DNA from 4 places in the Thermosipho japonicus genome. Region 1 is predicted to be linked to each of the others. Evidence: riboswitches for the same ligand, from Rfam matches in the RefSeq annotation. Region 1 holds a riboswitch; each other region holds the start of a gene.
What was found. Region 1 has a riboswitch for cobalamin ahead of cobT (nicotinate-nucleotide--dimethylbenzimidazole phosphoribosyltransferase). Riboswitches for the same ligand answer to the same signal wherever they lie in the genome.

Region 1 (7,727 bases):
CTTAATTTTATTACTCCAACCTGTATTATTTCTCTCTTTTGCTCTTTGTAAAAATTATCAATTGTATACAATGTTTCAAGTGTTATAGAAGTTGCCACAATTATTCCACCATTTAAAATTCTTCTTTTTACAGCTGTTAATATTTCAAGAGTCTTATCTTCACTTCCACCTATAAATACCTTTGTTGGAGAGGGTAGAACTTCAAGAGCCTGTGGGGCTTCTCCAAAAATCACATCAATATTTTTTGCATTTGCTCTCCTTATATTTTCGTTTATTGTCTTTACCCTCTCTAAGTTTTTCTCAATAGCAAAAACTTTCTTGCACCTGAAAGACGCTTCAATAGAAATTGCACCACTTCCAGCACCTATATCCCACAATATATCTTTTTTATTCAAATTAAGCTTTGAGTACACAATTGCTCTTATTTCAGATTTAGTAATAGGTGTATTTTCATGTAAAAAAAATTCATCTTCAAAATACATAAGATCTACTCTCCTAAAAGAAGAACAAGGTTTATTCCAAATTCATATTCATACTCTGCAAGTTCTCTCAAAGTAAATTTATAAATCTTTTCATCTTCATACGAAAGATTTTCCCCTACAAAAATTACATAATCTGTACAACTTGCTTTTCTCAAGTCTTTTGCTATCTTTTGCGGTGTGTTTACCTTATCAGTAAAAATGAATATCTTTTTGTAGTTTAATATTTCCTCTAACTTTTCCCTTCTTCCATGAAAACTCACAACCTTTGCATCATCAAGAGATACTTTTAACTTAGATGCCATGTATTGAACACAACTAATTCCAGGAATAATTTCAATCTCCTCTTTTTTAAAGTATTTTAGTAATGTATTTGCTATTCCATATAAAAGTGGATCACCAGAGGCAAGAACTACTATACTATCTCCCAATTTATCAATATTCTTCAAATCAAAATTCTTACCATACGGTATTTTTTTTGCCTTTGTATCAAATTGTCCAAGTAATCTTTTACCGCCCACCAATACTTTTGCCTCTTTAATTTTTTCAAGGGCATAAGAAGTTAAAAGTTTTGGATTGCCAGGTCCAACTCCAACTACTGTTATCATTTAATAAAATCACTCCAGGTCTTTGCAAGATGCCCTTTTTTTAGTGAAAATATCTCAACTTCTACCTCAAGACAACCTTTTACGTATTGAATACATTTTTCTTTGATCCTTAATGCAAGATTTTCAAAAAAATCTTTTCCAACTTTTCCTTCTATCAAATCAAGTATTTCTTCAGTTGTATTTGCATTCATAACTTTTTCGAGAATGCCTCTATCAATTCCATACAATGAAAGATAAGCAGTAAAAATTTCATTTCTTGCATCAGCAATGCGGCTATAAGTGTTAAAAATTCCGCCCGCTATCTTTATCATTTTTCCAATCTGTCCCACAAGATATACTCTTTTGATTTTATTTCTACATGCAGATTCAAGAGCAAACCCAACATAATTTCCCATAGTAACAAGCGGCATCTTAGAAGAAAGATTTGTAAAATTTTTTCCATAATTTCCAAATACAAGACAAATTTCATTACTTTCGCTGCTTGCCATTGAAATTTCAAGATCTATCGTTTTCTTATACGCCTCATCTGATAATGGTTCTACTATTCCAGTAGTACCAAGTATTGAAATACCTCCAATTATTCCAAGTTTTGGATTAAGCGTTCTTTTAGCAATGTACTTTCCTTCTGGTGCAAAAATTGTAATTTTTACATTTTTTCCCCAAGGTAAAACCTTTTTTACTTCACTTTCTATCATCTTTCTTGGAACAGGATTTATTGCATAATCTCCTACTTGCAGTGGAAGACCTTTCTTTGTAACTATCCCTATCCCCTCTCCCCCGGTTATTAAAAACTCTTTCGATTTTTCTGCTTTTGCATAGATTATCATGTTGTGGGTAACGTCTGGATCATCACCTGCATCTTTTCTTACCCCACAAATAACTTCGCCTTCTTTTCTTTCTATGTAAAAAATATCAAGTTCTATCTCTTTTCCAATTGGAAGATCTATTTTTACGCTCTTTAAAACTTCATCGTAAAAGAGCATGTAAGTTGCTGCTTTTGCTGCTGCAGTTGCGCAAGAACCAGTCGTGTAGCCATACCTTAATTCCTTTTTCATCCTACTCCTCCAACAGTCTAAAAAGCGCATTAACAATTGCAACTGCTACTGTACTTCCGCCCTTTCTACCTTTTGTAGTAATAGATGGTACATCAAGCAAATTTAAAACTTCTTTCGATTCTTGAGCTCCAACAAAACCTACAGGAACACCTATAACTAGTTTTGGAAAAAATGAGGAATTTTCAATATATGAGCAAAGAGTAAATAATGCAGTTGGTGCGTTTCCAATTACAAAAATATCATTATTTTTCTCCTCAATTGCCTTTCTCATTGCAACAATAGAGCGTGTACAATTGGAAATTTTTGCTTGATTTATTACATCCACATCATCTATGTAGCATTTTACTTTTACGTTATACTTTTCCAAGAATTTTTTACTGATCCCAGCCTTAATCATCTTTGTATCAACTACTATGTTGGCACCGTTTTTCACAGTTTCTTTAAAAACTGATATAGGATCATTTTTAAATCTTAAGAGTTCTTCAAATTCAAAATCGGCAGTTGCATGGATCACTCTTGTTACAATATCCAAGTAACCTTGTTTATGTTCTTTTTTCAAATTTTTTCTTATAATTAAAAAACTCTTTTTCTCTATTTCAAGTGGATCAGTATATTTCACCTTTTTCAATCCTTTCAAAAAGAATACCTGAAACCCTTTTATCGTATAATATAGGTTTCAATATCTTGAACTTTATTGGATATTTTTCTAAAATTTCTGGGATATCTTTTTTTATATGTATTCCTTCAAATAAGAAAAGCGGAAGAACAACTATTTCTTCTACCTTTTCTTTCAAAAATTCCTTTACAGCATTTTCAATACTTGGCTCGTTAAATTCCATAAAACCTAATTTACAATTTTTATACTTTTTCCGTAAGTCTTCAAAATATCTGTATGCAATCTCTTTTGTTTCTTGAACTCTACTACCATGAGCGACTAATAATATACCTTTCATTTTACATCCTCCAAACTCTGGTCAATTCCTTTTGAAACATTTGCCGAATCAAAAGTGGCCATTTCTCTTATCATTTTTACAGCTGCCTCTATAATAGGCATTGAAAGAACTGCTCCTGTTCCCTCACCAAGTCTCATATCAAGATCGAGAATAGGACGCAGATTTAAAGAATCCAATATAACTTTATGGCCTTTTACATAAGATTTGTGTCCACTAAATACGTAATTGATAACATCTTTGTCAAGATAGTAGGAAATTAAAAATGCTGAAGTGGTAGGAAAACCATCAATTACGACAGGAACTTTAGAATGTGCAGCTTCAAGGATAAACCCAGCCATTTCACCTATGCAGTATCCTCCGACCTTTGAAAGAACATCTATTGGGTCATCGGGATCAGGCCTGTTAACTTCAATCGCTCTTAATATTGCTTCTCTTTTTCTTTTAATTCCTTCACTATCAAGTGGTGTTCCAATATCAATAATATCGTCGATGTTGTATCCAAACGCAACAGCAATCGTAGAAGCAGTTGTAGTATTTCCTATTCCCATATCCCCCACAGCAAGAAGATCTGCTCCTTCTTTTATTGCGTCTTTCGCTATTTTTTTACCAAATTCAATGCACTTTTCCGCTTCATCTCTGCTCATTGCAGGGCCTTTCGTAAAATCTTTTGTACCATAACCTACCTTCATTTTTATCAAGGAAGGATTATCTTGAAAATCATAATCAACTCCTGCATCAACTACATAAACCTTTGCACCAACATGTCTTGAAAAGACATTTATTGCGGCTCCACCGTTTAAAAAATTGAAAACCATTTGATAAGTAACATCCTTTGGATATGCAGAAACTCCATTTTCAACGACACCGTGATCTGATGCAAATACATATACTCTCTTGTCACTAAACAATTCTGGAATTTCTTTGTTCTGAATAAGTGCCATCTTTAGTGCAATGTCTTCTAGATATCCAAGACTTCTAACCGGTTTAGTTAAATTATTTAGCCTATCAATAACCTTTTGTTTTAAATCCACAAAATCCCCCCTTTTGAATATATCTAAACAAAAATTTCCACAAAAAGCCCCTAGCTTTTGTGGAATTGCTACACCTTAGGCAGGTCTCCCGGCTTCCGGATCAACCTACTCTCCACGCCTTCCCAGGAAATACTCCCAGTGGCATTCTGTGGATTTCGTCCCCGGTTACGGTTGCTGGGCAGCCCCGGACTTCCACCGGCGTTCCCTTTTAAACTGCTTGGTACCCAAGGTGTTAACATCATATTCAATTTTCTGTATGCATTATACCACCAATTTTCACCTTTATCAACTTAGACTTTTAGTTATAAACTTTGATTATCTGCAAATCTTGATTTAAAAGCACAAATTTTGCAGGATATCCTTCTTTTATTCTTCCGCCATCTATACCTACGCTCTTTAGAGCGTTATAAGAAGATACTTTTGATAAATCCTTTAATGAGCAATTAGTAACTTTTTTAAATTTTCTCAACCCATCACTAAATTTTAAAGTACTACCAGCAAGCGTACCATTTTCAAGCCTTGCTATACCATCCTTGACTTTAACCAATAACCCACCAAGATCATATATTCCATCCTTTAAACCTGTTGCAGAAATACTATCTGTTACAAGAATTATCCTATCAGGTCCAAGCAATTTATATACAAACCTTAAAAAATCTGGAGAAAGATGTATTAAATCCGGAATAACCTCAACAAACACATCATAAAGTAATGCTCCTCCAACCACTCCTATTTCTCTATGGTGAAGTTGTGGCAAAGCGTTTGGAAAATGTGTTATTCTATTTACTCCAGAATCATACGCTTTTTTGAAAATATCAAATGTTGCATTTGAATGTCCTATTGATGCTGTTACTTTATTTTCTTTTAGTATTTTTAAAAGTTCAAAAGAACCTTTAATTTCCGGTGCAACTGTCATAATTTTTACTTTTTCAAGATCTACAATTTTTCCATTAAAATCAGTGATATACTCTTTATTTTGAGCCCCAGCCCTTTCCTTATTTATAAAAGGTCCTTCAAGATGCAAAAAAAATAGTGAAGAATGTTCAGCTGGAGAAAATTTTTTAACAATCTCTTCTAACATTTTAAAATCAGCAGAAACTGTTGTTGGAAAAAGATAAGTAACGCCTTCTTTTTCAACAAGATCTGCCCATTGCTTAAATTCTTCTTTTGTACTCTGCATACAATCTATTCCCATGTATCCGTGTGTATGTGTATCAGCAAATCCGGGCATTAAAAGGTATTTGGGTGTACAATCATATTTTCTTATACTCAATATTTTATCTTCAAACTCAATACTTCCTGTATACTCCCCATCAATAGGATCCACAATAAGAACATCATCTATTATCATTTTTTCACCTTCAGATTATCACACTCTTTGAAAGTTTTTCAGGTTTATCAGGGTTTAAACCTTCAACTATAGCCCTTTTAAATGAAAGTATTTGAGAAAATATCATTTTTAAAGGTGTTTCAAGTCCATTATCATATCCTATATCAATATCACCATTTCTACCTAGAAGTATTACTTTTGTATATTTTTCGAGATCTTTCTTTAGCATATACTCATTTTCTGTATCTTTTGAATTTATAACCACAAGAGAATGCTCAGAAATTCTTGAAACAGGTCCATGTCTATACTCAAGTGGCTCATGGAATTCTACAAATTGCCTTGCCATTTCTTGCATCTTTAATGCACCTTCTTTTGAAATACCATATTCCTCATCAAATCCCAAAAAGATAAAGTGATTATATTTTTTTAAGTCAAGATTTTCTATAAATTTCTCAGATTCCTCTAGTATTTTACTTGCTTTTTCAACAATACTATACCTTTTTACTAAAAAATGCAAAATTGCAACAAAAGAACCTGTCATAACTATGCTTTCTTCGTGTAAGAAGTCAAACACAAACGTTTCATCACAAACCTTTTCAAGAGTTGTTTCTTTTTCGCATGTTATACCAATTGTATAAACTCCCTTTTTCTTGAAGATCTCCGCTGCTTTTACAGTTTCAGTTGATTCTCCAGTACGAGAAATAAATATACCTACATCAACATCTGGAACATAGTTAAAAGTAATAACCTTTCCACCGGTTAAAACTTTGGATTTGACCCCAAATTTTTCAAGAATTAAAGATGCAGTCAAAGAAAGGTTAAATGAAGAACCACAACCAACAAAAACATATTTTTTATCTCTTTTAAATTCTAAAGAGTAGTTTTCGATTCTTTTTAAAAGTTCTGGAATACGTTTGATTTCAGAATATGTATAGTTCATCCTTTTAAAGCCCCCTTTGTAATTCCCGAAATTATATGTTTTTGGAATGCCAGAAAGATTATTATAACCGGTAAACCTATTATAGACGATGCTGCCATCAGTCTTGGCCAATCTATCTGATTTAGTTTCTGATACAGGGCAAGTCCAACCTGTACCGTTCTCATTTCCCTTGAGTTTGTCATAACAAGTGGATAGAAAAGGTCATTCCACGTTGCAATAAATGTATTTATAGCCATTACCGCTATTGCTGGTTTTGAAAGCGGGAAAATTATTTTAAAAAGAATCTGGAATGTATTTGCACCATCAACATAAGCTGCCTGCTCCAATTCTATAGGAAGTTGTTCTATATACTGCTTTAACAAAAATATACTAAACGGTGTTACAAGCATGGGAACCGTTAGAGCAAAATATGTATCGATCCAACCTATATTTTTCATTATGATAAATATTGGAATAATCGTAACTTGAGGTGGTATCATCATCGTTGCAAGAACTATTGAAAAAAGAACATTTTTTCCAAAGAACTTTCTTCTTGCAAATGCATATGCAACCATAGTAGAAAATATGATATTTCCGATAACCACTATCGTAGAAACTATTAAACTGTTAAGAATATACCTTGAAAACATATCTTCTTTTAACACATTGATAAAGTTAAGCAATGTTGGAAATTTGTATTTTACCTTTACATCGTCAAGGTAATACTGGCCATCAAAATTAAAAATCAACTTTGATACATACTTTAGATTTATTCCCTTCAGGTCTTTATAATCAATAACATATTTTTTCCACCCGCCAGTTGCCTTAAAATTTTTTGAAACGCTCTTTGAAAAAGCATCCCTTATTTCAACTGAAAAATCTCCTTCACCTTTTACCCAGAATTCTATATACTTTGCAACACGTAAATCTAATTTATCAACAAGAAGCTCCACTGTACCACTTACCAGAATTGATCTAGTACTTTGTGGAGATTCATTTACAATTGAAATTTTTCCTTTTGATTTTACTTTACGTCTCAAATAGCTCATATATTTGATTTCAAAGTCATTTATATACCTTTCTTTAATAACCCTAGTAAGGTTACCACTTGGAATAACTGCCGTATAAAACATGGAAAACATAGGAAAAAGAGAGATTATAAGCAAAACAAACATTATTGTTAGCAAAATCGCCTTCTTCATATACTTTCACTCCTAAGCAATTTTCCTTGTACCAGTGTTACAAGGAAAATAATTAGCACAAGAACGTATGCAATAGCAGATGCATACCCCATTTCAAAGTTTCTAAAACCAACTATGTATAAGTAATGCACAATAGTTTGAGTTGAATTC
Region 2 (7,727 bases), on a different contig from region 1:
GGAATATGTTATGAATGTATGTTGCAAAGATATTATCTTTAATGGCACCGTCTTTTATAACTTTTTTGTTGAAATATAATTTTGAAAAAGGTTTTTCAAATGATTTTGTAATTCCATGGTGAATTTCAAAGCCTTTTATGGTTGTATTAAATAATTTTTCTTTTGCAAATACATTTCTTACAGTTTTTTTGTCTATAAAGTATGTATATGAATTGAGATATCCAAGTCCTTCATATTCTTTTTTTTCTTCTACGAGTTTTTTGCCAAGCATTTGATAACCACCACATATACCGAACAAAAATGCACTTTTTGAAAGAGCCTTTTTGATTTGTGTGTTTTTTTCTTTTAGCCATAGCAAATCGTGAATTGTTGATTTTGTACCAGGAATTATAATTAGATCAACATCTTCCCTTATGTTTTCTACATACCTTGCATTTGTGTTTAAAAAGAGAGGTTCAAAATCAAATGTATTTGATATATGTGGAAGCTTTAGTATATCAACTTTTAGATCACCTTTTCCTTCTTTAAATGGAGTAATATCTTCTTCAAAGAGGTTGTGATTAAAGTATTCTATAGTCCCAAGAAACTTTATATTAAATCTTTTTCCAAACTTTTCAGGAAAGTCTAAAAGAAGCCTTTTGTCTCCTTTGAATTTGTTGAATATATACCCTTTTACTAATTTTCTTTCTTCTTTATTGAATAAAACCATAGTTCCTGCAATTTGTGCAAAAGCACCGCCTCTGTCAATATCCGCAACCAATATTACATTTGCGTTTGCCTTTTTTGCAATTGCCATATTTGAGATATCTTTTATATTTATCTCGGCAGCAGATCCAGAACCTTCTACAATGACAAGATCATGTTTTTTTTCTAAATTTTTAAGACATTCATATGCAACATTTAAAAGTTCTTCTTTGGATGAATACATGTATTTTTTGTTTTTAATCTTTTCTACTGGTTTTCCTTTTACAATAAGCTGGGAGCCAGTGATATCAGGTTTTAAAAGTATGGGATTCATAACATAGCTTGGCCTTTTGTTGCAGGCAATTGCCTGTATATATTGTGCAATTGCCATCTCTCCACCGTCATCGCTTACTATGCTGTTTAGAGAAATATTTTGAGCTTTAAACGGTACTACGTCTACTCCTTTTTTTGCAAAATATCTGCAAAGAGCTGTTGCAATGATAGTTTTACCAACATTTGAGGCCGTTCCTTGTATCATTAACACCATCTATACCACCTCAAGTATAAGTAAAATAAGTCCATGAACGAAAAGGCAAGTCCCACCAAGAACATCTCCTGTCACACCACCAATTTTGTTAGTAGCAATCTTGGATATTAAATAAGCAGTTATTAAAGTTACAGCCAATGAAATGATATATTGTTTAAAGAATATAATAAGGAAAAATGTAAAGATTGTTGAAAGTAATAAATTCTTTTTTTCAAAAGGAAAAAATAATGCGCCAAGTCCTTCTTTTTTGGCAGGCTTTGAAAATGCCATTAAAAGGACCATAGAATATCTTCCGAATGTTGAAGATATAAAGAAATGAAATGGTTTTGCATTTAGATAAAGATTCCAGAAAACGACTACAAACAGTGTTCCAAAAAAAACGGCAAATGGACCAACGTCTCCTTTGCTCATAATTTCTAGTCTTTTTTCCTTATTGGATTGATTTAAAAATCCATCAAGTGTGTCTAAAAATCCATCGAAATGGAAAAGATCGAAAAAGTAAAAAGCTAATACAAGGAAAAAGACTTTAAGCGCTAAGTTATTTGATAAAGCTCCAAGATAATATATGCTACCAACTATGTAACCTACGAGTGGAAAAAAGCTTGGAAGTTTTTTAACCCTTCTATCAAAATCATTTACTTTAATATTTAATGGTAGTCTTGAGATAAAGGAAAGTGAAAGAAGAAAATTTTTTATCATAAATTTTCCCTCCAGAGTTTGTAGGAGTCTAAAAAGTCGTTTAGATCGAAGACTTCAAAACATATATATTTAAGATTTGGCATTAATTTCATGTATTCTTTTGAAAGTAAAAGGGTCTCTTTGTCAAGTTTTAGGTGATCTTGATCTCCTTTTACTCCCATTAAATGAAATTCTACGGTATTTTCGAAAAATTCTTTTGTTACTTTCATGCCTAAAATGTGATGACCTATATCAAATACCGTTCTATTGTGTATTAAAATGTCCTTTTTTAGATTTTCTACGGAAATTTTGTCTGATTTTTTCAATAAAGGTTCTATACAATCTATTGGGTGGGCAACATAATTTAATATTGGTAAGTTACTTTCTTCAAAAAAATTAAATGCATCTTCAACGTTGTTTATACAGTCCGTTGGAAGGTGTACGGTATATTTTAGCCCATATTTTTTTGAGATTTTATAAAGTTCTGGAAGTTCATTTTTTAGCATATGCCTTGTTTCCTTGTCAAATGAAAAAACAAGAAGTTCTACAAAATCGACTATTTCTGCAACTAGTTTAACATTTTCAAGATATCCACCTGGAATAAGCCATGAAGTGGTTCCTATTTTCATTTTATTTTCACCCCTATTCCCGATACCATTAAATAAACATTATCTGAAATTGATGCAACTTTTTTATTGAGTAATCCCAAGCTGTCTACATATTTTCTTGAAAGACTGTTTTCAGGTATTATTCCCCATCCTACTTCGTTTGTGACGATGATTAAGTTGTAATTGACTCTTTGCAGTGAATCAATGAGTTTTTTTGTATAGTATTCTATATCTTTTTCATAGTAAAATAGGTTTCCAAGATAGGTTGTGAGACAGTCAAGTATTGCAACTTCATATTTTTGATTTAGACTTTCAATGATTTTGTAGATCTCTACAGGTTCTTCAAAGGTGTCAAAACCTATTCTTTCTTGTTTATGTTTTTCTATTCTTTTTTTCATCTCTTCATCAAAAGCAACACCAGTTGCAATGAATGCCTTTTTTTTAAAGTTTTCAGATAATTTTAAAGCAAAACTACTTTTTCCAGATTTTACACCACCAGTTATAAGGGTTATCATGATATCACCTTTTCATTTTTAAAGTTAAAATATTTTATAGCGGCTTCTATTAAATAAACAGATAAAGCTGCGCCAGTTCCTTCTCCAAGTCTCATATCAAGATCTAAAATAGGTCTTACACCTAGGCTATCTAAAATGACTTTGTGCCCTTTAACTTTTGATAAATGTCCGAAAAAGGCGTAATCTAAAACTCTTTCATTTATCTTGTATGCTAGATAAAATCCAGCGGTTGTTGGAAATCCATCTATAACCACAGGAACTTTGTTTTGAAAAGCGCCTAAAATAAAACCTGCCATTTGGCCTATGCAATATCCGCCAACCTTTGAGAGGACATCAATTGGATCATTTGGGTTTGGTCTATTTATTTTCAAAGCTTTTTTTACAATATTTCTTTTCTTTATTACGGAAGAAGGAGGTATAGGTGTTCCAATATCAGTTATTTTATCCACATCAAAACCAAATGCGGCAAATATTGCGGTTGCTGTTGTTGTATTACCAATACCTTTGTCACCTATTACAAGTAAATCAGCCCCTTGTTTTATGGCTTTTTTTGCAACTTTCATTCCATAGTCAATACATGTAATTGCTTCTTCTCTTGTCATTGAAGGTCCCTTTGAAAAGTCTTTTGTACCATGTCCTACTTTCATTTTTATCAATGAAGGATTATCTTCAAAATCATAATCTACACCACTATCCACCACAAAAAATTTAAGACCCATATGCCTTGCAAAGACGTTTATGCCTGCGCCACCTTTAAAATAATTGAGAACCATTTGATAGGTGACATTTTTAGGATATGCGGAAACTCCGTTTTGTACTACTCCATGATCTGCTGCAAATACATAAACTCTTTTGTCCTTGAACATTGGCAATGGAGTTTGCTTTTTAATTTTAAAAAGTTTATTAGCAATTTCTTCAAGGTACCCCGCCTCTTTCATTTTAATTCCCCCTTGAGTATGTTTGAAACTATTTTTGAAAATTTATCGAAATTATCTATATAATATAGATTAGTCTGTACTTTTAAATCTGAACTGCCAAACCCTTTAGGACCTGTAAAAAATTGAGACATGTAGAGTGAAATCTTTTCCTCGCATTTTGTATTTGAAGAAACCATTATAACTGATTTTACGCTTGATTTATCGAGAAGATAGTCAATATGCCAGTGTAACTTTTTAGATTTTGACAGGTGTCTAGATACTCTTTTTTCGAGGTTGTTCATAGCAGAGCCCACATATACGTAAGTACCTTTTTTTAGATTCCATTTTTTAATTTCAATATCCATTGGTAATTCGATTAATAGTAAGTAGCATCCTTTCATATTTTCACCTTAATAAAAACAAAAATTTCCCCGAAATGCCCTAGCATTCGGGAAGTAACTTTCATCATAGGCAGGTCTCCCGGCTCCCGGATCAACCTACTCTCCACGCCTTCCCAGGAAATGCTCCCAGTGGCATTCTGTGGATTTCGTCCCCGGTTACGGTTGCTGGGCAGCCCCGGCCTTTCACCGGTGTTCCCTTAGCCTATGATGGTTTTCTATATTATATACTATAAAAGGCCGGATTACCCGGCCTTTTGGTCGGGGTGACTGGACTTGAACCAGCGACCTCTTGCGCCCCATGCAAGCGCGCTAGCCAACTGCGCTACACCCCGATACATTAAAATTATATTCTATCTTTTTTTTTATGTCAAACAATGTAAAATTGTTGAATCTTGTAAAATATGCTTTTTTGATTTGTTCTTTGCTAAAAAGCATTAATTTTTGAAGAATCTTGAAATTAAAAATTATTGTATAAATCTGGAATCTTTATGTCGGATTTTTAGTTTTTTTTATGTTAAAATTAAACGTAGGAGGCGTTTTAGATGTTTAGATTTTATCTAAAATATTTTTTAATTGCTTTTTTAATTTTTTTATTATTTCCTATGTTTTTTTATTATTTTTCGCATCCAAAAGGAGTGAAGATAGAAAAAGCAGAGAATGGAATAAAGCTTCCTATTTCAATGGTTTTAGATTCCAGGAAAACTATTAATCTGGAATTTAAAATTCCAAGCGGGTATAGATATATATATTTTCCATATGTTGAATGTTCATATATTAAAGTACATTCTTCAGGAAAATTGATAGGGAAATATGGATTTAATGACAGGAATGCTCATTCTTGGTTTATTCCGATGTTGTTTGAGATTCCAGAGAATATAAAAACTTTGGAAGTTGAAATCAGTGGAGTTTATTCAATTGGACTTGATGGTTTTTATTTGATAGATAGCAAAGAAAGGATAAAATACTTCTGTTTAAAATTTCTATCTGATAATTTAATAAATATATCTATAGGACTAGTTTTAACACTTGGGATATTGCTTTTAATGCTTTCAAAAAATACGACACTTTCAAGAAAAAATGCATATATATATTTTGGACTTTCAAGTATTTTTGCCTCTATATGGGTTTTTGATCTTGTATCATTTGAAGCTTTTTGGTTTCCTATGAGGAAATTATTTATATCATTTGCATATTTTTCGCTTTTATTAATAATTGTTGGATTTGAAACTTATAACTTTTCAAAAGTTGGTAAAGTGGGAAAGATTGTAGCATTTTTGAATTTTACAGCGGGATTCTTACCTTTACTAACACTTTCTGAATACCAATTGAAAGTTGTTTCGACATACATATCTCCTCTTTTAATGATTGATGCATTGTATATAGTATATATAACTTTTAGGGCATATATACCTCTTGATATGCTTTTTTCTTCATTTTTTGCGATAGCTGTATTTCATGATGCTTTAGTTATGATTTTGAAAGTTCCAACAAGATTTTTTTCGCCGTATGGAATAATTGCAATTTATTTAAGTTTTGCGTCAAATATTCTTTTTGAATACAAAGAAAAATCTACGGAGGTAAATATATTATATGCACAAAGTATTATAGATAAATTAACTGGGGCGTATAACAGAGGAGTTTTAAATAGTAATTTTTTGAAGAAAGGCGATGTGCTAGTTTTTGTTGATCTAAATAAATTTAAGCAAATCAATGACACGCTGGGGCATGATGTCGGTGATAAGGTATTGCAAAAACTTTCAAGTATAATTAAGTCGAATATTAACTCTTCAGATCTTCTCATTAGGATGGGAGGCGATGAATTTTTAATTGTTTTGAAAAGTAAAGATGAGAATATAGCAGAAGATTTGATTAAAAAAATTTTTGAAGAATTTAAAAATTCTTTTGAATTTTCACCAACATTTTCATGGGGTATTTCAAAGATTGAAGATGATAATATAGACAATGCTATTAGGGATGCAGATGATTTAATGTATAAGATGAAAAGAAAAAAATAATTATATAGTAATGCTTTTTTGGTATATATTCCAAAGATGCAGAGCAGGATCGTAGCTTTGTACAAAAAGATTTACTTTATTTTCTTTTAAAACTTTTTTTGTTTTGTTATTGTATGTAATAATAATCTTTCTTTTTTCATCGTATATAATGAATTTTTCATTTTTGAGTCTTTCAAGAAAGTATAAGAATAAAAGATCTATTATATTAGAATTAGAGAAAAATGAAGATATAAATACTCCATTGTATTCTAAAAAGTAAAGCTTTCTTTTAATTTTTTCAAATTCATTCAATACATCTTTAGAAATTTTTCTAAGTGTTTTTTCTAAAAAGATATTTTTGGTAATAACATATTTTATAATTAGCGATTCAATATTTCTGATTTCAGAAAGAAATGGTAAAAAAACGGAATTGTCATGTATAAATTTTTTAGTAAATTCTATTTCAGAAAGATCGATAAGAATTGAATTTTTCCTTTCTTTTTTTAAGACAAAATCTGGTATTATGTTGTTTTTATAGCAAAATTGAATTAGTTTAAGCAGTCCATTAAAGGTTCCATCATATGATACCACCATTTACAAGTCCCACCCATTTTGAGAAAATTCAAATAAAGGCATATAAGTCTTTGAATCTTTAAAGTTTTTTCCTTTAATAGTGATGAAGTTTTTTGCTTTTTTTAGAGAAATTCCTGCTTTTTTTAGAGTTTCAAAGTTAAGTATTCCATGTTTTCTTAGCATGATTATTTTTTGAGCAGATTTAAGGCCAATCCCGGGGATCCTTATTAATTCATCAAATGTTGCTTTGAATATATCTATTGGAAAGAATTCTGGATGTTTGAGAGCCCACAAAGATTTTGGATCGATATTTAAATCCAGATTTTCACAGTTATCAAAAATTTCTTCTATAGAGTAATTGTAGAATCTTATGAGAAAATCTGTTTGATACAATCTGTGCTCTCTTAAGGAATTTTCACTCCTTTGTGGAAGCCTTTTATCTTTGTTTATGGCTATATATCCAGAATAATACACCCTTTTAAGTTTATATATTTTATAGAGTTTACTTGAAAACTCTATAATTTTTTTATCTGATTCGTTAGTTGCCCCAACTATTATCTGTGTTGTTTGTCCCAAAGGAGAATAAGGCTTTACATGTGAATATTTCTTTTTTTCTTCAATGTATTGAAGATATTTGATTGCGGAAGTTTGTAGTGGTTTTTGTATTGCTTCTGGCTTTTTTTCAGGTGCAAGATTAAAAAATGCATCTTTTTTTAAAAATTCTACATTTATACTTACCCTGTCTGCGTACATCCCAGCCTTTTCAACTAACATTTCATCTGCTCCTGGAACTATTTTTAAGTGAATGTA
Region 3 (7,727 bases), on a different contig from region 1:
GTGGTATAATAAATTACGCGAGCCGAGGTGGTGGAATTGGCAGACACGCATGGTTGAGGGCCATGTGGGCATCAACGCTCGTGCGGGTTCAAGTCCCGCCCTCGGCACCAGGTCCCGAATGCGGGACCTTTTTTTGAACTTTGGTCTTTTAAAACAAGTCAAATATATACGGGGGCGAACTGGTTTCGACGGAGATGAAATCCCCCAAGAAGCGAGCCGAGGTTTCCGGGTTCCTCGTAAAAAAAACTCGGGAAAAAGATAAGTGCCAACGAAGAATTAGCATTAGCAGCTTAATTTAAAAAGCTGCCGTCCTACCAGGGTTTGACCGGGGCTCTGGCTAGGGCGTGACATAACCGGTCTAGCGACTTTGGATTTGCCTTTCGTCCAAAGTCGCGAAATCTTAGAAAGGCTAGGGTTTGGAAAGCCTGTCCGTGGGCGTTCCAAATCCGAAGTTTAAAACACGGACTGCGCTCGGAGAAGCTTGGGGGATTTTGTCTTCGGACGCGGGTTCGATTCCCGCCGCCTCCACCAGATTAATTATTAAATACTTGTTCTATTATAAACCTATCAATTTTTGTTCTCCCAATCCTTTTTGCCTTTTGTATTGTATTGTCCACCTTTTTAAAGTTTACATTTAATTCCTCCTGAATTTCAGCATATGAATAACCATCTAGCCACATTTCAAAAATATCTATTTCCACGTCCTTTAAATGCTTGACAATTATTTCCTTAATTATATCAATGAATATTTTTTTGGGGATATTTGTTGATTTGTCTTGGAGTGAGTAATCGGCTTGTTCCCCGCCTTCTTCTTCATCAAAAACATCTATACTCGATGAATCTGAGAGTATCTTATTTTTCTTTCTATTTAAATAAGTAATAAATGTTTGAACCTCCCCTTCTATACTTTTCCATGCAAATGAGTTAAAAGAGCTTCTTTCGCTATCAAAATAAAATACAGCCTTAATTAACCCAATAAGTCCATTTTGGACTATATCTTCAAATTCAGCCCATGGCGCATAATATTTTGATGAAATTTTAATGACCATTGGATAATACTTTTCAATTATGAGTTCTAGTGCTTCTTTTAATCCACTTTGTGCAAGCTCAACTAGTTTTTCTATTCTTTTTCCTCTAAGATTGTACTTTATCATTATTTATCACCTAAATATATTTTGAAATCTCACCTATTTCTTGAGCAATTATATCAGGTTTTATGTTTTTTATATCACTTTCTTTTGCTTCACCTGTTAAGACTAAAATGGTCAATACACCAGCTCTTTTGCCAAGAAGAATATCTGTATAGAGCCTATCACCAATTACACATGTTTCTTCTTTTTTTACATTATTTTTTTGCATTATCATTTCAAGGATTAACGGATCTGGTTTTCCAAATATTATATCGGGTTCTTTCCCGGAGGCCTTAGTGATTATACTTGCAATTGCCCCTGTATCAGGAATAGGTCCATCTTTTGAGGGACAATTTAGGTCAGGGTTTGTTAAAACAAATAATTTTCCTTTTGAAACATAACTACAAGCCTTTGCAAGTTTTTCATAGTTTAAAGTAGTATCAAATGTAACAACAACAATATCAGGTTCTTCACTATCTACTACTTTATGACCAATATTTTCAAATACCTGTTTTATTGCTTTGTTTCCAACAAGATATATCTTTTTAGGACCAAATTTTTCTAGCAAATATTCTGCAGTTTCAATTCCAGCAGTAAAAATTTGTTCGGCATTTATTGAAAGTCCCGCATTTTTAAATTCTAATAGATAATCATCAATTGATTTGTTTGAGTTATTTGTCAAGAAAACAAATTTTTTGTTTGCTTTGAAAACGGTATTTGCAAATTCAATTGAACCAGGAAACAGTTTTCCACTTAAGGAAAAAGTACCATCAATGTCAAGAACAAATAACTTAATCTTCTCTAATTTTTCAAGAGAATCCTTTGTAAGAATTTTCATTTTTTCACCTCTTCAAAGATATTATACTATTATTTTTGTTTTTTAAGAAGGATGAACATTAATGGTGCACCAATAAACGAAGTAACAACACCTATTGGAACTTCAATGGGAGAAGCTATAGTTCTAGATATGGTATCAGAGAAGGAGAGAAAAATTCCGCCAAGTAGGACACTGCCAATGAGACTATATTTATGTTTTGACCCCGTGAGAATTCTTGCTGCATGAGGAATTATTAATCCCACAAAGCCAATTATTCCAGTTTTTGAGACAATCACAGAGATTACAAAAGAACCAGCTAAATAAAAAAACCACTTTATTTTTTCAACTTCAACACCAAGAATTTTAGCTTCCTCTTCGCCTAAAGCAATTGCATCGAGTTCTCTGTTTTTTATTAATGCAATAGAAAACAATACAATTACCGATATTGCTGGAATTATTAAATCATTCATTGTCGTACCCGAAAGGCTTCCAAAAAGCCAAACATATGCGCTAGTTAAAGTTTTACGTGAGAGATTTATTAGCAAGATTGTTGCGGATGAAAATATAGTACTAATTAATACACCTGAAAGAATAAGGTGTGTGATAGGAATTATTCTCTTTCTTTTTGCAAGAATAATTGTTAATAGTGAAGCAAGTAATGAAAATGCAAAAGAAAATACGTTAACACTGACAGTTCTGTTTAGTGACACAGCAACATAGAGTGCTAAAACAGCACCAAAACCAGCTCCTGAAGATGTACCAATTAGATATGGGTCAACAAGTGGATTTTTCATAATAGTTTGGTAGATATTCCCAACAAGTGCAAGACCTGAACCAGCTATAAGGCTCATTAATATTCTTGGAAATCTGACATTCCATATGAGGAATTTTATTTGCTCATTTTCAGGATTAAAAATTTGAGAAATTGGGATTTTCACAGTTCCTATAGAAAGGTTTATAAGAATTACTAAGAAGAACAAGACTGGAAGGATGATCCTTCCAGCCTTATAAATGTTTATTTTAGTCATTATTTTCCTCCGTAAAAGAAATTATAAAAAATTTCAAGGTATTTGACTATATCTGGAGATATTGAGCTTATGTCGTTACCATCAATAACAAATACTTTGTCGTTTTTAACTGCTTTAAGATTTTTAAATATTTCATGTGATTTTATTTGTTTTATGGTTTCATCTGGACTAATGTATGATGCAACAATTATTATGTCGGGATCATTGTATGTTAAAAATTCCCAATTTACAGAGAACCATCCATTATTACCAGAATAAGGAGCACAAATATTTACTCCACCTGCGTATGTAATTAATTCATTTACATAAGAGCCAGTTCCTGCAGTCCAAAGGTCTTTTGTTTCATTATTTGGAACTGTTATAGTGAAAAAGACTCTTGGCCTTTTTTCAAGAGGTACTTTTGAGCTTTTTGCGCCATATTCTGAAATTGTTTGTTTTATTTTATTTGCCAATTCAGATGCTATTTGTTCTTTACCAAATACATTTCCAAGAAGCATTACATCTCTTGCAACATCATTTAATGTTGTGGGATTTAAAACAAGTGCCTTAATACCGAATTTTTCTAACTTTTGCACTTCTGGAAGTTGAAAACCACCGAAAGTAATTACAATGTCAGGATTTAATGAAATAATTTTTTCTATATTTAGTGGCACCATATTTCCAATTTTTTCAGCATTAAAAGAATCCCAATCTGTAACACCAACTATATTCTCTCCAAGACCAAGTTTTACAAGAAATTTGGTGGAGCTTGGAGCAGCAGAAACTATTCTTTCAGGTATTTTATCAAAGCTTACCAATCTTCCAGCATCATCAACAATAGAGAGTGCAAATATAAATGTAGTTAACAAGACACTTAAGAAAATAACCCATCTTTTCATCCTTTATCCCTCCTATATAATATTTTAAAGAAAAACGCCCACCCTTAGGGACCGCAAAGGTGGATTGCTTTCCTTTCAAATAAGGTATCCCGACTTCCGGATCATCCTACTCTCCACGCCTTCCCAGGAAATATCCCAGTGGCATTTTGTGGATTTCGTCCCCGGTTACGGTGGCGTCCCCGTGCCGGACTTTCACCGGCTTCCCTTATTTGAAAGGTAAAATATTAAGTTGCCTGCAAATAGATTATAACACTAATATTGTTCTTTTGCAATTTGTCTTGCAATTTTGTCTATTTCAAAGATTTCTTTAAAATCATTTATATTTCCATCTATTTTTTCGCATGTGTTTATAACTATATCAGCTATTTTTGAAAATTTTATTTGTCCATTTAGGAATTTTTCTACAGCAATTTCATCAGCTGCATTGAAGGCTATTCTTTTTGCAAGATCCTTAATTATACTTTTTCCGTAGAAAAATGCCGGGTATTTTGATGGATTTACATCTTCAAATATAAAGTTCTTATTTTCAAAATTTGGCCAATTTTTATTTTCGTATAATCTCTTCGGATAACTTAGTGAATAAGAAATTGGTATTTTCATATCTGGGAATCCAAAATGAATCTTTACAGTTCCATCTTTTAAAAATACAGCTCCATGAACTGTTCCGGTAGGATGTATTTTTACTTCAATATTTTCCAATTCAAAGAGTTCGAAAGCTTCAATTACTTCAAATGCTTTATTTACCATTGTTGAAGAATCTACGGTTATTTTTTTACCCATACTCCAAACAGGGTGATTTAATATATCTTCGACTGATAAATCATCTATATTTTCTTTATCTCTTACCGCACCGCCAGATGCAGTTATTAATATCTTTACCACATTTTCGTCGAAAATCTGAAAAATTGCAGAATGTTCGCTATCAACTGGTATTAATTCAACGTTATTTTCTTTGCAAGCTTTTTTTACAAATGGACCTGCACAGACTAAAGCTTCCTTTGTAGCAAGTGCAAGCCTTTTTGTGTAAGGTATAGAATCAATTGTTGCAAGAACACCATCAAAACCAGGTATTGCAGCAACTACAACATCAGGGCGGATTTTTGCCACCATATCTTTTATAGAGCTTACATTAAATTTTACAGGGGAGTAAAAGTATTCCACTTTGAAGTCTTTTATAATTTTTTCAGCAACAGTAATGTTTTTTCCAAAAGCTATACCTTTTACTCTAAAGTTATCGAGTTTTTTAATTACTTCAAGAGTTTGCATTCCTATAGAGCCAGTTACTCCTAATATTACAATGGTTTTTTCTTCCATCTAAAATAAATCACCTCTCCTTTTTCTACATGTATTTTTATTTTTTCATCCGTTGTTTCGTTACTTACACCTATTGGATTTTCTATACTCATGTTACCATTGAAGGGGTATTTAAAGCCTTCTATCATAAAAGTTGCATTACACAAAGGAATAAAAGACCATATTTCACCTATTTTAACTTCTTTTTCAAGCTTGTTATTTTCTTTTAAAATTGCAGATTCTAACTTTTCAGAATTTAAGTAAATATTTGCATCAAATTTTTTTAAAAGTCCATAGAGTGCAAATATCATATCTATCCTTTCGCCTTGAAAATTTATTATTTCTATTTCTTTAAATCCGTTTTCAAGAGCATATTTTATAGCAAGTTCGCAATCTGTTTCATCCTTTTCTCTGGGATATTCAATAATTTTCACAGATTGTTTTTTAAAAAAATCTATCGTTTCTTTGTCAATAGAGTCAAGATCACCTATTACGATGTCTGGCAATATATTTCTTTTTTTGAGTAACTTTGCTCCACCATCAACAGCTATTATATGGTTTGTGTTTAAAACTAATGTTTCATCAATATTACCATTTAAAACAATTGTTGCCTTCACTATATCCCTCCTAATGTTATAATATATACAAGAAAATTATATCATGGAGATGAAAGAATGATAGTAAGGGCAAAAAATTTAACAAAAATGTATGGTAAAAAGGAAAAATTTGAAGCTTTAAAAGGTGTTAATCTTGAAATAAATGAAGGAGAAATTCTTGCTATTTTAGGACCATCTGGTTGTGGTAAAACTACTCTCTTAAATTGTCTTTCAGGACTTGATGAGCCAACATCAGGCGAAGTTGAAGTTCTTGGAAAAAGACTTGACAGAATGAATGAAGAGGAAAAAACAATTTTTAGATCTGAAAACATGGGGTTTATTTTCCAATTTTTTAATCTTATACCAGTTCTGACAGCTGTTGAAAATGTTGAGATTCCATTGCTGATTTCAAAAAACGGAACTCCAACCGAGATTAGAAAAAAAGCTCTTGAGTGGCTTGAAAGATTACATATATTTCATAGGAAGAATGCATATCCATCAGAAATGTCTGGTGGTGAGCAACAAAGAGTGGCTATTGCAAGGGCATTAATAAATAATCCAAAGATTGTTTGGGCAGATGAACCAACAGGGGCTCTGGATACAAAGAATAGTCAAGAGATAATTGATTTAATCATTAATATGAATAAAGAGCTTGGAACAACATTTGTTATTGTAACTCACGATATAAATGTTGCAAAACGGGCACATAGAATTATTAAAATGGATAGTGGACAAATAGTTTCTGAAGAAATACTTGTGAGAGGATGAAGGAATGTATATTCCATTGTTAATAGAAGACTTTTTAGATGAAATATTAAATATAAAAGATCACAAAGCTTTAATTGAATATGTGGAGGATAATTTTGAAAAAATAGATGATCCTTTAAAAGAAGATCCTGAAGTTTTCAAAAGGCTTCAGGAATTTTATACATACATTGTTGAAATGAAAAATCTTCCAGAAAAAAGAATTCAAAAGAGATTGAGTTACATTCCAGGAATGGTTAAAAGATTTAAGTTGATGCATTTGGTTTATAAAGTTGAAAAGTCTTCTGATTTAAAAACACTTGATACACCTATAAAGTATGTTAAAGGAATAGGTCCAAAAAGAGCTCAAAAATTTTTAAAACTTAATGTGAATAATGTTGAGCAACTTTTAAACTTTTTCCCAAGAGATTATGAAGATAGAAGAAGAATTATTCCTATTCCTTTGCTTCGTGAAGATGATAAAGTTGTTACAACAGGAAAATTAACTGGGGTTGAAAAAATAAAAAAAGGTAATTTAACTATTGTTAGTGCTGTTTTATCCGATGGGATGTATCAAATTCTTTTAAAATGGTTTAATCAGGACTTTATGGAGGGAATATTAAAAGGTCTTTTGAGAAAGAAACTATATGTATTTGGTACAGTAAAAAAAGGATTTTATGGAAGTTTGGAGATTCACAATCCAGAGATTGAGCTTTTTAATGAGAGTAAAAGAGAAATTTTTCCGGTTTATCCGTTAACTGAAGGATTAAATCAAAATACTGTAAGAAGAATTATAAGTGAAAATATTTATAATATTTACAATTTCAAGGAGCATTTACCTGATGATTTAATTTCAAAGAGAAACTTGATAGATGTTTATCAGGCATATACTGGAATGCACTTTCCAAGGAGTGTTTTTCATAAAAAAGCGGCAAGATATAGACTTGCATATGAAGAAATTTTATACCTTCAAATCGCATTTTTATTATCTAAAAAAGAAAATGAAAAAATAGGCGGAATATCTAAAAAATTTGATGGGAAATATTCAACAGAGCTTATAAATTCTCTTTCTTTTGAGTTAACAAATGCTCAAAAGAAAGCATACGAAGAGATTAAAAATGATTTAAAGTCTGATAAACCAATGAATAGATTACTCCAGGGAGATGTTGGTTCTGGAAAAACTATTGTTTCAGAACTTGCAATGCTCGATAACTATGAAGCAGGTTTTCAATCAGCGGTTA
Region 4 (7,727 bases), on a different contig from region 1:
GAATGTGTTCAGTTATTGTGATAATTTTTTTAATTCCTGAATCAATGGCTTCAAATATAGCACTTTTAGCATAAGGGGCCGGAACAAAAACAATGCTAGTATCACATTTATATTTTTTAACGGCTTCGAACATGTTATCTAAAACAGGAATATTTTCAATATTTGTTACTTTATTGTTTTTTGAAACTCCACAAACTATATTTGTTCCATATTCAATCATTTTTTTTGTGTGAAATTTACCATATTTTCCAGTAATACCTTGAACACAGACTTTTTCATTTCCATTAATCATTGATACTCCCCCCTTATTGCAAATTTAATCATTTCGTACATATCATCAAAATAAGCTATGTTATTTTCGTCTAATATTTGTTTGGCTTCTTCTTCATTAGTTCCGGTAATTCTTACAAATATAGGAAGATTTTTATTTTCGTTTTTGAATTTTACGATTGCTTTTGCTATTTCGTCGCATTTTGTAATACCACCAAATATATTCATTATGATTTTTTTTACATTTAGTGACTTTAGTAATCTCAACGCTTCTAAAGTCACATTTGAATTTGCGCCACCACCAAGATCCAAAAAGTTGGCAGGTTTTCCACCATATAGATTTACTGCATCCATTGTTGCCATAACTATTCCAGCCCCACAACCGATAATGCCAATATCACCATCTAATTTTACGAAATGAAATGGATATGAATCATTTACAAATTCTCGAGCCCATTTTTGTCTAAATAATGCATTGTCATCAAGATGCATTACACAATCAAGCGCGATTAACTTGCCATTTTCATCTTCTGCAAAAGGATTAATTTCAAGAAGAATCAAGTCTTTTTCAGTAAATAATTTATGTAGCTTAATAACAATATCGTGAAATTTATCGGGCAGCTTTTTATAATCATTTATGCTTAGATTTAAAATATTATTTTTATTGTTCTCAATTTCTATACCACCATTTTCTGAGAAAAGAATTTTTATATCTTTTTCTATTCTGTCAATATATAAAGAAATATAATATTCATGTTTAATATTTATTTTTTCTTCAACGAGAATTGCATAAGGTTTTTCACCACGAATTTCTTTTTCTAATAAATTTGATGCATTGGTGAAAAATTCATCTTTTGTGTTTGCAAATAATATTCCACCTGCTTTCATTCTACTTCCAACAAGGACTTGACTTTTTAAAACTGCTGGAAGAAATTTTACTTGTAGACTATCTGAGTTTTTAATTACATAGCCTTTTGGTGTTTCAATTCCTGATTCTTTTAAAAGTTTTTTGCCAACAAACTCATGAATTTTCACTATCTCACCTCCAAAGTATTAAATAAAAAATTTTTTCTCAATCTTCCCTCGAGATTGAGAAACGTTTTGGAATAAAGGCAGGTCTCCTGGCTTCCGAATCATCCTACTCTCCACGCCTTCCCAGGAATATTCCCAGTGGCATGTTGTGGATTTCGTCCTCGGTTACAGTGGCGGGGCCGCGCTGGTTTTTCACCAGCTTCCCTTTTAAGCCAAATAGGCACCTTTATTCCAAAATAATATTCACTTTTCTAGAGAATTATAACAAAAATTATAATTTTTGTAATCTTTAATTATTTTAGAAAAAGCCAATTAATTGCGTATTATTCTTCGAAAGCAAATTCGTTTTTGATTTTTTTTACACTCATATTGATTATTGGACTGTTGAGAATTGATAAAGCCAGCTTTACTATATACTGTGATAATATCATATTAAACAATACGTTAAGATCATATAATCCAAAAAATGATACTACAACGAATACTATGGAATCAATAAATTGGGTTATTACCATTGAAAAAACATTTCTAAATGTAATATTTTCATATTTAAATAATCTTTTTGGTAAATTAAATGCCCAAATATTTGTATATTGTGCAGAAAGATAGGCTAGAAAACTTGCTAGAATTATTCTTGGCGTTGAATTAAAGACTGTAATATATGCATCATTTTTATCAAAAATATTCGATGGTGGATAAAATATTACTAGATATGAATATGCAACTAAGATAAGAGAAGCTAAAAAGCCTATTTTGATAACCTTTTTAGCTATATTAGAACCGTAAACTTCAAATATAATGTTAGATATTCCAAAACTAAGTGGATAAATCAAAACTGATAAAGTGATAACAAATGGGCCAATATTAACTAGTTTTCCTGCTATTATGTTTGAGATGATAATGACGGCAGTAAATAATCCTGTTAGAAGTATTAATTTTTCCTGTGATTTTTCCATGATCAACCTCCTTGTCTATAAATTAACAATTCATTTAGCATCTTATTCTATAACATTGTGTAATAGATTTCAAGTAAAAATAAAGTTAATAACCTTAAATATTTATAAATTTAAAAGTTTGTGTTGTTAATATTTTTTATAATTCAAAAAAACTGAAAAATGTTTATTTTTCTGGTATAATAAATAGTAAAGTAGTAAAAAGGGAGGGAAAGAATATGAAAAGCATATGTTTATATGATAATGGTAAGCATAAATATTACCTTCTTGGATGGGAAGAAACAGAGGATGCAAATATGGTTCCAACTAATCAATACCTAATTGTACATGAAAATAAGGGTTTCTTATTAGATCCAGGGGGAGCTCATGTTTTTCCAAGGGTACTTGCAAATGTTTCTGAAATTATTGCACCGGAAAATATTGAAGGAATATTTTATTCACACCAGGATCCAGACGTTTCTTCAGGAATAACGATGTGGCTTACAATTGCAAGTAGAGCAAAAATTTATATTTCAGAACTTTGGATAAGATTTTTACCTCATTTTGGTGTTTTTGATAAAAAGAGGATAGTCGGGCTAAAGGATAGTGGAGAAAAAGGAGTTAGATTTTCTGGCTACACACTTGATTTTGTTCCTGCGCATTTTTTACATGCTCCAGGACAATTTAATGTTTATGATCCAATATCTAAAATATTGTTCAGTGGTGATATAGGTGTTTCTTTACTACCATTTAATCAAAGAGTGCAAATTTTTGAAGGAGACTTTAAAAGTTTAGAAAATGCCATGGAAGGTTTTCATAGAAGGTATATGACCTCAAATGCTGCTTGTAAGCGTTGGGTTGATAGAGTATCAGAATATGAAATAGATATGATTGCTCCACAGCATGGTGCCGTTTTAAAGGGAAATGTAATTAAAGAATTTTTAAACTGGTTTAAGACTTTGAAGTGTGGTAGTGATATAATTGAACAATTTTACGGGAGATGATATGTATGAAAATGGATAAAAAAACATTAAATACTTTATCATCAGCTTTTTATGTACAAAATTTAATGTTATCTTTTATGTCACAGTTAGATGAAGTATTAGTTTCAAGAATAACGAATTTAAAATCTGATATTGAAAAAATTACCAATAAATTTGAAGAGTTGAATAATAACATTTTTAATCTTCTTGATAATTTTTCGAAAGAAAGTAAGAGTATAGTTGAAAATGTGAACTATGCAACCGAGGTTAATCAAAAAATTAATGATGATTTAAAAAATCTTGGAACTGATGTTGATAACGTTTCATCCAAATTTAAAGATACAATAGGTAAAACTTCGGAAACTTTTGAAAAATTTTCAAGAGTTGAAGAACTTATAAAAGCAATACAAAGAATTGCAAAGCAAACAAATTTGTTAGCATTAAATGCATCGATTGAAGCTGCAAGAGCCGGTGAATATGGAAAAGGTTTTTCGGTTGTGGCTGCTGAAATTCAAAAGTTGGCTGAAGAATCACAAGAAGCGTCGACTAATATTTCAAAGATAATTTCTGAAATTTCAAACTCTGTGAATGAATCAATTAATTCTTTGAAGCAAATAGAAGGATTGTTTAATGCTGTTCAAAATTCGTTAAGCGAAGCATTGAATTATATGAAAAATAATATTCAGGTGTTGGAAAGTTCAAAAAAGTTGTATGAGAATACGAGTGAAAGTTTGAAAAATGAATATGAACTATTGTCAAATGCTGTAGAAATTTTGGGTGAAACTTCTAATGAATTTAATACGATTAGTAAAGTTATTCGTTCTATTGTCAAAGCACAAAATTCTTTAAAAGATTTAAAGTTGTAGAAAGGAAGGAAATTAATGAAAGAAAAAGCTTTTTTAATAATACATGGTTTTAAGCAAAAGGATGAATTATTTAAATTAATAAAGCTATTAAAAGATAATTTTCCAGAAAAGGAGCTGATTTTTGCAACGACGACCCCAACTAATTTAGAATGGAAACTATCAGATTTGATAGTTGAAATTGAAAAGGAGCATGAATTCATGAAAAAGACGAAGCAGAAGTAGAGAAATGTTTTTGGAGGTGATTCTATTGGCTCGATTAAGAGTATATGAACTTGCTAGGCAGCTAGAGATGGATACAAGAGAGTTAATGAAGGAGTTACATGAATTGGGAATAGAGATAAAAAGTCATATGAGTTATATCGATGAAGAAACAGTTAATCTTCTTCTCGAGATGTATGGGACTAATGAGGAAGAAGAGGAACTTATTGAAGAGTATGAAGAATATGAAGAAATTGATGAAGAAGTTAATGGGAAACACTTTAAAAACAAAGAAGGTTCTTTAGAAAAGCTACAAACAAACAAAAAGAAAAATTCAGTAAAAATAACTGAAGAAGATCTAAAATTGGACAAATTTGCTGAAAAAATTGGAGTACCACAAAACAGGATTATACAGGACTTTTTTATGAAAGGTGAAATCCTGAAACCAGGTCAGTCGCTCAATCTGCAACTTGCGAAAAAAATTGCCAAAATGTATGATGTGAGAATTTCATTTGAAACTGAGGAAAAGGAAGAAGTTATAGAAAATCCTCTAAGTGGAATAGAAAAATACTTTGAAGAAAAGTACAAAGATCCTGAAAATTTGAAAGAAAGACCACCAGTAGTTACGGTAATGGGGCACGTTGATCATGGTAAAACAACGTTGCTTGATTATATAAGAAAAACAAGAGTTGCTGAAAGAGAAGAAGGCGGGATTACCCAGAGCATTGGTGCTTATCAAGTTGAAGTTAACGGCAAGAAAATTACGTTTATTGATACACCAGGACACGAAATTTTTACGGAAATGAGAGCACGTGGTGCACAGGCAACTGATATAGTCGTTTTAGTTGTTGCTGCTGATGATGGTGTAATGCCTCAGACTATTGAGGCATATAACCATGCAAAATCTGCAAATGTTCCTATTATAGTTGCAATTAATAAAATTGATAAACCAAATGCAAATGTTGAAAAAACTAAGCAAGAACTTGTAAACAAATTAAACCTCATTCCAGAGGAATGGGGTGGGGATACAATAGTTGTTCCAATATCTGCAAAGAAAGGACAGAATGTTGATACATTACTTGAAATGATCCTTTTAGTTGCTGAAATGCAAGAAATTAAGGGAATTCCTGATGGGCCTGTTAGAGCTGTAACTATTGAATCAAAACTTGACAAAGGTTTTGGACCAGTTGCAAACGTGATAATTAAAGATGGTATTTTAAAGATTGGTGATTATATAATCTCAGGAAAAGTAATGGGAAAAGTAAAAGCTCTTGTTAACGATCAGGGAAAGAGAATAAAAGTAGCAGGACCATCTACTCCAGTTATGATAGTTGGTTTTGAAGAACTACCAGATTCTCATGGAATAGTATATAGTGTTGATTCACTTGATAAAGCAAGAGAAATTTCTGAAAAGATGAGAGAAATTGAACAGAAAGAACTTAGAAGAAAAAGACATATGAAATTGGAAGAAATTTTGAAAATGATGGAGCAATCTGAGAAAAAAGAATTGAGATTGGTTTTAAAGGCAGATACTCAAGGTTCACTAATGGCATTATCTGGTGCTATAAATAAATTGCAGAGTGAGGAAATTAGTATAAATATTATTCACTCTGGGGTTGGTTCAATTACTGTAAGTGATGTTATGTTAGCTACTGCATCAGATGCAATTATTCTTGGTTTTAGGGTTAAGGCAGACAGTCAAGCAAGAAAAATGGCTGAAGCTGAAGGTATTCAGATTAAAACATACACGATTGTATATAAACTAATAGAGGAATTACAAGCAGCATTAGAAGGTATGTTAGAGCCGGAAGAAGTTGAGGAAATAACTGGTCGTGGTGAAATTAAAAAGGTATTTAAGATAAAAAAAGTTGGTTCCATAGCAGGTGTTCAAATGATTGAAGGTTATGTGGAGAAAGAAGGGCTTGTTAAAGTTTACAGAAGTGGTAAACTAGTTTATGAAGGAAAGATAGAATCTTTAAAGCATTATCAACAGGATGTTAAAAGAGTTGATGCACCTCAAGAATGTGGAATAAAACTTGAAAATTTTGATGATATAAAAGAGGGAGATGAACTTGAATTTTCAGTATTAAAGAAAGTGGCAAGAAAGCTAACTTTTGAGGAAGACAAAGGAGAGGAATAAAGATGTTTGTAGATACGACTTTACGAGATGGTCATCAATCACTTATCGCGACAAGAATGAGTATTAAAGATATGCTCCCAGCCTTGAATGACATGGATGAGTTAGGATTTGAGGCGATGGAAGTCTGGGGGGGGGCTACTTTTGATGTATGTGTAAGATTTTTAAATGAAGATCCATGGGAAAGAATAAAAACTATCAAATCACATTTGAAAAAAACTAAGACTCAAATGCTGTTAAGAGGTCAAAATCTTGTAGGTTACAGGCATTATGCCGATGATGTAGTTGAATTGTTCGTCAAAAAAGCAATAGAGAATGGAGTAGACAAAATTAGGGTTTTCGATGCATTGAATGATATTAGAAATTTGGAAAAAAGTATTGAAATTGCTTTAGCCAATGGTGTACATGTTCAAGGTGCGATTTCTTATACAATTAGTCCTGTTCATACACTTGAGTATTATCTTAGTTATGCTCAACAGTTAGTTGAAAAAGGCGTTAATTCACTTTGTATTAAAGATATGGCAGGACTTTTGACTCCAAAATCTTCGTTCGAACTAGTTAGTGAGTTAAAAAGGAGATTTAATGTACCGGTTGAAGTACATACTCATTGTACAGCAGGGCTCGGTGATTTGAATTATCTAGCTGCGGTTGAAGCGGGGGCAGATTATTTAGATACGGCACTATCTCCATTTGCTCTTGGAACATCTCAACCACCGTTTGAAGCAATGTATTATGCTGTAAGGGAATATAGAAATTTACCTGATATAGATTGGAAGAAAATATCAGTTTTAGTTGAGCATTTTAAAGCAGTTAGAGAAAAGTATAAAGATTATGATGTTATGATGAAAAGCATAGATTATAGAATTTTAGTTTCACAAGTTCCTGGTGGTATGTATTCAAATCTTGTCAAACAGCTCTCAGAACAAAAAATGCTAAATAAACTTGAAAATGTTTTAAATGAAATTCCAAGAGTAAGAAAAGATTTAGGTTATCCACCACTTGTAACTCCTACAAGTCAAATTGTAGGTGTTCAAGCAGTTTTAAATGTTCTAACAGGTGAAAGGTACAAGAAAGTGACTAATGAAGTAAAAAACTATGTTAAAGGAATGTATGGAAAACCACCTGCACCAATTGACGAAGAACTCAAGAGAAAAATTCTCGGCGATGAGAAACCAATAGATTGTAGGCCAGCTGATTTAATTGAACCTGAGGTTGAAAGAGCAAGAAAAGAAATTGGGGTTTTAGCAGAAACTGATGAAGAGTTATTAATTTATATTTTACTTGGAGAAGTAGGAAGAAAATATTTATA

Region 2: another riboswitch for cobalamin. It lies ahead of HNP65_RS09125 (GIY-YIG nuclease family protein); the one in region 1 lies ahead of cobT (nicotinate-nucleotide--dimethylbenzimidazole phosphoribosyltransferase).
Region 3: another riboswitch for cobalamin. It lies ahead of HNP65_RS08785 (ABC transporter substrate-binding protein); the one in region 1 lies ahead of cobT (nicotinate-nucleotide--dimethylbenzimidazole phosphoribosyltransferase).
Region 4: another riboswitch for cobalamin. It lies ahead of HNP65_RS09975 (ATP-grasp domain-containing protein); the one in region 1 lies ahead of cobT (nicotinate-nucleotide--dimethylbenzimidazole phosphoribosyltransferase).

Annotation. Positions count from the first base shown of each region.
Region 1 covers NZ_JACHEX010000007.1:11,131-18,857, reverse strand. The annotation lists gene cbiT (precorrin-6Y C5,15-methyltransferase (decarboxylating) subunit CbiT) at 1-482, opposite strand, end outside; gene cbiE (precorrin-6y C5,15-methyltransferase (decarboxylating) subunit CbiE) at 488-1,087, opposite strand; gene cbiD (cobalt-precorrin-5B (C(1))-methyltransferase CbiD) at 1,084-2,142, opposite strand; gene HNP65_RS09270 (precorrin-8X methylmutase) at 2,144-2,761, opposite strand; gene HNP65_RS09265 (sirohydrochlorin chelatase) at 2,748-3,095, opposite strand; gene cobT (nicotinate-nucleotide--dimethylbenzimidazole phosphoribosyltransferase) at 3,092-4,126, opposite strand; cobalamin riboswitch at 4,188-4,369, opposite strand; gene nagA (N-acetylglucosamine-6-phosphate deacetylase) at 4,425-5,477, opposite strand; gene HNP65_RS09250 (SIS domain-containing protein) at 5,488-6,396, opposite strand; gene HNP65_RS09245 (carbohydrate ABC transporter permease) at 6,393-7,577, opposite strand; gene HNP65_RS09240 (ABC transporter permease subunit) at 7,574-7,727, opposite strand, start outside.
Region 2 covers NZ_JACHEX010000006.1:34,264-41,990, forward strand. The annotation lists gene HNP65_RS09100 (cobyric acid synthase) at 1-1,231, opposite strand, end outside; gene HNP65_RS09105 (adenosylcobinamide-GDP ribazoletransferase) at 1,232-1,930, opposite strand; gene cbiR (cobamide remodeling phosphodiesterase CbiR) at 1,927-2,538, opposite strand; gene cobU (bifunctional adenosylcobinamide kinase/adenosylcobinamide-phosphate guanylyltransferase) at 2,535-3,032, opposite strand; gene cobT (nicotinate-nucleotide--dimethylbenzimidazole phosphoribosyltransferase) at 3,029-3,970, opposite strand; gene HNP65_RS09125 (GIY-YIG nuclease family protein) at 3,967-4,350, opposite strand; cobalamin riboswitch at 4,403-4,571, opposite strand; tRNA gene HNP65_RS09130 (tRNA-Pro) at 4,606-4,682, opposite strand; gene HNP65_RS09135 (GGDEF domain-containing protein) at 4,893-6,365, shown strand; gene HNP65_RS09140 (DUF4130 domain-containing protein) at 6,366-6,938, opposite strand; gene HNP65_RS09145 (putative DNA modification/repair radical SAM protein) at 6,939-7,727, opposite strand, start outside.
Region 3 covers NZ_JACHEX010000005.1:154,765-162,491, reverse strand. The annotation lists tRNA gene HNP65_RS08810 (tRNA-Leu) at 22-110, shown strand; RNA gene ssrA (transfer-messenger RNA) at 171-531, shown strand; gene HNP65_RS08800 (sigma-70 family RNA polymerase sigma factor) at 534-1,154, opposite strand; gene HNP65_RS08795 (HAD-IIA family hydrolase) at 1,165-1,968, opposite strand; gene HNP65_RS08790 (FecCD family ABC transporter permease) at 1,998-2,975, opposite strand; gene HNP65_RS08785 (ABC transporter substrate-binding protein) at 2,975-3,853, opposite strand; cobalamin riboswitch at 3,916-4,100, opposite strand; gene HNP65_RS08780 (1-deoxy-D-xylulose-5-phosphate reductoisomerase) at 4,106-5,167, opposite strand; gene HNP65_RS08775 (thiamine diphosphokinase) at 5,146-5,763, opposite strand; gene HNP65_RS08770 (ABC transporter ATP-binding protein) at 5,821-6,510, shown strand; gene recG (ATP-dependent DNA helicase RecG) at 6,515-7,727, shown strand, end outside.
Region 4 covers NZ_JACHEX010000005.1:63,013-70,739, reverse strand. The annotation lists gene HNP65_RS08365 (succinate--CoA ligase subunit alpha) at 1-292, opposite strand, end outside; gene HNP65_RS09975 (ATP-grasp domain-containing protein) at 289-1,305, opposite strand; cobalamin riboswitch at 1,365-1,545, opposite strand; gene HNP65_RS08355 (queuosine precursor transporter) at 1,626-2,258, opposite strand; gene HNP65_RS08350 (oxygen-binding di-iron domain-containing protein) at 2,474-3,238, shown strand; gene HNP65_RS08345 (methyl-accepting chemotaxis protein) at 3,244-4,083, shown strand; gene HNP65_RS08340 (DUF3783 domain-containing protein) at 4,099-4,305, shown strand; gene infB (translation initiation factor IF-2) at 4,331-6,421, shown strand; gene HNP65_RS08330 (pyruvate carboxylase subunit B) at 6,424-7,727, shown strand, end outside.